Regions from separate parts of the Cytobacillus sp. FSL M8-0252 genome, predicted to be linked through region 1. Evidence: predicted binding sites of a transcription regulator. Region 1 holds the regulator's gene; the other holds the start of a gene.

Region 1 (3,220 bases):
ACTCCTTCCCATCCAAAAAGTTCTTCATTCCATATGGAGAAGATACTTAATAGCCATATTACTAAATATGACTGCATTTTACAAGAAAGCAGTTTTACAATCATCTTTTGATTTTCATTTCAGACGCCAATAAGTTGGTATCGTCTTGCTTTATTATTAGGTATGGCAATGTAGCAGTGTTCTCAACTTAAAAATGTGAGACTATTAATATAGGGAGCGTATGTATGTAAATAAGGGGAATAAGGGAATAATACTTTCACTAACAACTAACGTTAAATGAAAAAACACGGATGAATCCTCGGAAACAAATAACCATTCACAGTTCACTTGTCTGAACCCACGAACGATTGTAGAATCTTTTAGTATGCCTTTATCTTGCTTGGTATCAGTACTAATATTTCTTAGTTTTTTAGTTGAATTACAACTAATCAATCGACTTAACTTATTATGCCTATATCATGATGATTCATTATCCATCTGCTCTATATTATCTATATATTCATTATACCTACGGTTTACTGTCGCTTTAGATATTTTATAACCAAAGCCTCTTAACGTTGCAGCAATTTCTGCAAAAGTAAGGTTATTTTGTCTCAATTTTACTATTTCTTCTATTGGTACCTCTATTCGTTCTCTTCCGTTTATATTTCCTTGGTTTTTTAAATTTTTTTCAGGTCGAAAGCCTTTTTGAACAGCTTTTTGCATCCCTCTTTTTATTTTTACATTATGTAGTTTTCTTTGATACTCTTCAACCATGCTAACAATTTGTAATACCATAGAATCAGAATCTGAAAGTTGCAATTCTCCATTATGGGCAATTGTATAAATCTTCCCATTTTCTTTAAGTATACAATGTAAGATGGCAATTTTAGCATTTCCTCTTCCAATCCTGGTTTCATCTTGAATAAGAACAGCCTCTGCTTGATTTTGTTTAAGTAACTCCAATAATTGCAACACACCAATTCTTTCTAAATCATAGCCACTTGCTTTCTCACGTATGACTTCAACTACATTCATATCCTTCATTCTCGCTAAATGTAAAAGTTCTTCTTCTTGTCTAGCAAGAGACGTTTCCTGTGTATCCTTCGTCGTACTCACCCTGCAATATATAATTACATTCATTCTCTTTCATTCCTTTAGTCTTCTAATATCACACTAGCTAAATTTGTTTCAGATATTATTTCACCATTTGTAATGGGAAGATATACCGTATCACCAGGATGTATTTTACCTAAATGTATATGATTAAATTCTTCTACCCAAGCAACAAAGTCTTTAGAAGACATATTATGGGCATCTTTAAACTCCTCCGCTATTTTCCATAAAGAATCTCCTTGTTTTACTTCAACTTTTACATATTCCTCCTGATTTGCATTACCAGTGTTCAAAAATAATAAGAAAACCATACCGAAACTAAAAGCGATAAGAATAATAGCATAACTATAAGAATTCCACAATTGTTTTATCATTAATTGCCACCCCTGAATAGAATATATGTTCGATTTAATAATTTTAGTATAATGCGAACATTTGTTTCTGTCAATAAGAAAATTCGAACTTATGTTTGTATCTATTTACTACTGATGGTATAATAATCTTAATGAAATTGACGAAGGTGCGTGATAGCGTGAAATTATCTAAGAGGCAGCAAGATATATTGAATTTTATAAAAGATGAAGTAAAACAAAAAGGTTATCCACCTTCCGTTAGGGAAATAGGTGAAGCTGTTGGACTTGCTTCAAGTTCAACCGTACATGGCCATCTAGCCAGACTAGAGAGTAAAGGTCTTATTCGTCGAGATCCGACAAAACCCCGTGCCATTGAGGTATTAAATCTAGAAGAGAGCAACCCAATACCTAAAGTGCAAACGGTGAACGTACCTATTATCGGTAAGGTTACTGCTGGTCACCCCATTACTGCGATTGAGAATGTTGAGGAATATTTCCCTTTACCTGAAAGAATGGCTCCGAGTGATGAAAATATCTTCATGCTTGAAATTATGGGAGAAAGTATGATTGAAGCTGGCATATTAGATGGTGATTATGTCATAGTCAAGCAGCAACAAACAGCAAATAATGGAGAAATCGTGGTTGCTATGACAGAAGATGATGAGGCCACCGTTAAGCGATTCTTTAAAGAGAAGAACTTTATCCGCTTGCAACCAGAAAACCCTACTATGGAGCCGATTATCTTGCACAATGTATCTATTTTAGGCAAAGTTATTGGTGTTTATCGTCAAATACATTAAAAAAGAGTGTCATTATTGACACTCCTTTTTAATAGTTTGCAATTATCTTTATATGTTACTCATACAATTATAAAATTTAAAAAATTCAGTAAAATAGAATCATTACATCGAGACAAAAATATATTATAATGAAATTTACACCAAGAATCAACCTAAGGTCGCAAAAAAATCTCGGCTTTAGGAGTGTGAAGGAAAAATGTTAATGAACATTCTCTTCGCTGCGTTGATTGGTGGAATTGTCGGTGTTGCAGGACATTTGCAGAGATTAGGCAAACTAGTCAAGCCACGGATGACGAAAAAATTCATTTATTTAGGGTTCTTAGAAGACATCTTACTAGGAGGACTGGCGGCCGTATTTGTCATTGTGACAACAACACCGGATTCCCCCACTGCTGTTTTCATCATCTCTCTCGTATCTGGTATGGGAGGTGAGGGTATCTTAAAATTATTAGATACCCTAAAAGTAAAAGATCAAGAATAAAATTTTATTCCGTTCTTATGAACGGTTTTTTGTTGTATATAACAAGAACAAATTTTATTTAGACAACTTCGCTTTTTACCTACTATTCTAGCGCTAGAAATACCCGCTTAAACAGTTCTATTTCACCTTTATGGAAGGGACATAACACATTTTCGTTTAACGTTTTGTGTTGCTTCTTAAATTGTAATATGTATGTCTTACACAGCCCATAGAACCACTCTCCTGAAGTACTGTTCATCCATTCAATACGAGCTAATGTTTTTAAATTTGATACCTACTACTTGACATGATGTTTTATGGGTAAATAAATATTAAAGCATTTTTCATGAAAACAAATAGCTAGGATGATTAAATGCCAATTATTCAATTGATTGGTAACTTGAACGACCTACTTCATCATACATACACCTTAAATTCAGTTCATAAATGAATCAATTGCCCCCCTTGATTTTACATACCCAATAACCCACAAGTACTAAATCGCTTAAAAT
Region 2 (3,220 bases), 1.9 Mb from region 1:
TTAAATGAACTACCTACCTATGTTAAACAAACAGAACAGTTCTTTAACAACTTCTCGCAATCTGAGGGTTATCGCTGGTTAATGAATCAAGATTATGTAACACAAGAAGAAATAATGGGTTATTTAGTTGATTATGCTAATCAACTTCCACAAAGGATTACGAATGGTCTCAGCGATTTAGTTGGATTAGTTGCAAATATAGCCATTACGATTATTACTGTACCATTCCTTTTATTCTTTATGTTAAAAGACGGGGAGAAGTTCCCACCTGCACTAGGGAAATTTGTTCCCAAAAGTTATCGTGCTGAAGCAATTGATACATTAAAAGAAACAGGTAAAACTCTTTCTTCCTATATTCAAGGTCAGATTACGGTCGCATTATTCGTCGGGACAGCGTCTTTTATCGGTTTCTTAATTATTGACCTACCATACGCAATTGTTTTGGCATTAATTATTTCAGTAACGAATATTATTCCTTATGTTGGACCATTTATTGGTGGTGCACCGGCGGTTATAGTTGGGCTATTTGAATCACCTACGATGGCGATTTTAGCAATAATAGTCATCGTCGCCGCACAACAATTAGAAGGTAATTTAATTTCACCATTAATTTTAGGGAAAACATTAAATACTCATCCAGCAACAATCATTATTATCTTATTGGTAGCAGGAAACTTAGCTGGTATATTAGGCATGTTACTTGCTGTACCAACATACGCCGTTGGGAAAACCATTGTATTAAGCGGTGTTCAATTTATAAAAGCAAGGAAAATGGCAAAAGAGATGGAAGCAGAAAAAGGTCCGCATCCAGCAGATATATAAATAAGTAGAACCCCATCAAAGTGAGATGGGGTTCTACTTTTCTTAGGGAAAAGCGTTTAGTTTTTAAGTTTTTAATAAAAAGAAAGGTTAACTAATTAGAATGAGAAATATGAGCTGACGTGTGTGTTGTTGATTAATAAGAAGGGTTTTAGTGGGTAGGTGTAATTGACTTGTATAACTCCTTGATTCAATCATTGTATGTGTTCAATTAAACCTGTTTATCTATTCAAATTTACTAGATGCCCCCAACTATGGACTAATTCTATAACTCATTTATGTAGAAGGAAATTTCATTTAGCTAACCCAAATCCAAATACTAAATACACCTATTGGGAATAGAAAAAAGACAGGGATAAGCCATTTTCGATATTTATAACTAAAAGTATAATCTCCTTTTTTACGGTCAAAGGTGTTTTTAGAGAAGAGTATCCTGTAGGTGAAAAAGACGTAACTGACAACGAAAAGCAGTAGAAATGTAATGAGAAAGAGCCATTTCATATCAACGAAGCCCAAGTTTGTGACACGAAGTATTTCTGCTATAACAAAAAGCCCCGAAAGGCATACAGCACCAACAATTTTAATGACGAAGTCTTTTTCATATGCTTTTTCCTCGTCATTACTGTTTATATAATCTTTAATGGTTTTTAGGGCATAAATAAAAACGGCTAGCCACGCAAATGCAAAAATAAAACCAAACAAAAAATCACCTCGTCTATTTCGCCATATAACAAAAGACGATTTTATATAGAATAAAGTTTCAAAATAAATGAAAAGTTAATTTGTACCTTCATACCCGTTTATTTTAATCCTAACCTTCTTTTCATCTCTTTGTCGAATGGATATCGAATATTTGTTCGCTTTTTTGTGGTTTAGATAAGAGGATTTGTGGTAGAATGAGGATATAGAAAATCGGAATGCAATAATGATTAGACACGCTTTACTTTTTACATAGAGGAGGTTTCTGATTTGGATCAAACATTTGAGTTAGTTTCAAAATATTCCCCACAAGGTGATCAACCTGCAGCTATTAAAGAGCTTGTAAATGGGATTCAAGAGGGGAAAAAGCATCAGACATTACTAGGTGCAACTGGAACCGGGAAAACGTTCACTGTTTCTAACGTCATTAAAGAAGTGAACAAACCAACGTTAGTAATTGCTCATAATAAGACGTTAGCAGGTCAATTATATAGTGAATTTAAAGAGTTCTTTCCCAATAATGCGGTAGAGTATTTTGTTAGTTACTATGACTACTATCAACCAGAAGCATATGTACCATCCACTGACACATTTATTGAGAAAGATGCGAGTATTAATGATGAAATAGATAAGCTCCGCCATTCAGCTACCTCCTCATTATTTGAAAGAAATGATGTTATCATCATCGCCAGTGTTTCTTGCATCTATGGTTTGGGATCTCCTGAAGAATATAGAGAGCTTGTCTTAAGTTTAAGGACGGGAATGGAAATAGAGCGAAATCAATTATTAAGGAAGCTAGTCGACATACAATATGAGCGCAATGATATGAACTTTATACGTGGGACATTTCGTGTACGCGGTGATGTCGTAGAGATATTCCCTGCTTCGAGAGACGAGCACTGTTTACGTGTGGAGTTTTTTGGAGATGAAATAGATCGGATTCGTGAAGTCGATGCTTTGACCGGTGAAATTTTAGGTGATCGTGATCATGTAGCCATTTTCCCGGCATCTCACTTCGTTACCAGAGAAGAGAAAATGCGTGTAGCCATCGAAAATATTGAAAAAGAATTAGAAGAAAGGCTGGCTACCTTACATGAAGAAGGCCATTTATTACAGGCACAACGCCTAGAACAAAGAACGCGATATGATCTAGAAATGATGAGAGAGATGGGTTTTTGTTCAGGGATTGAAAACTACTCCCGTCATTTAACTCTTCGTCCAGCTGGTTCGACTCCTTATACTTTACTTGATTACTTCCCAAAGGACTTCTTACTTGTTATTGATGAATCTCATGTGACATTGCCGCAAATAAGAGGGATGTATAATGGTGACCAAGCCCGTAAGAATGTATTAGTAGAACATGGTTTTCGTCTTCCTTCTGCAATGGATAACCGTCCTCTTACTTTTTCTGAGTTTGAAGATCATATTAGCCAGATTGTTTATGTTTCTGCGACTCCAGGTCCGTATGAATTAGAACAAACACCTGAAATGATTGAACAAATCATTAGACCTACTGGATTGTTAGATCCTATTATTGATGTCCGACCGATAGAGGGACAGATTGATGATTTAATTGGTGAAATTAATGATAGAATTGAGAAAAATGAACGTGTACTCATTACCACTTTAACGAAAAAAATGTCTGAGGATTTAACGGATTATTTAAAGGAAATTGGTATGAAGGTTCAATACCTACATTCCG

The links. The regulator LexA, encoded in region 1, represses DNA repair genes until DNA is damaged. The targets are predictions, from matches to a motif close to CGAACATATGTTCG.
Region 2: a site for LexA is predicted at 1,666-1,679, ahead of uvrB (excinuclease ABC subunit UvrB). Genes of this name have one in related genera too.

Annotation. Positions count from the first base shown of each region.
Region 1 is NZ_JBBOWZ010000001.1:2,154,381-2,157,600, reverse strand. Features, by position in the region: gene MKX83_RS11055 (YneB family resolvase-like protein) at 457-1,122, opposite strand; gene yneA (cell division suppressor protein YneA) at 1,137-1,469, opposite strand; gene lexA (transcriptional repressor LexA) at 1,601-2,248, shown strand; gene MKX83_RS11040 (DUF4257 domain-containing protein) at 2,445-2,729, shown strand.
Region 2 is NZ_JBBOWZ010000001.1:4,103,374-4,106,593, reverse strand. Features, by position in the region: gene MKX83_RS20815 (AI-2E family transporter) at 1-822, shown strand, start outside; gene MKX83_RS20810 (hypothetical protein) at 1,117-1,521, opposite strand; gene uvrB (excinuclease ABC subunit UvrB) at 1,789-3,220, shown strand, end outside.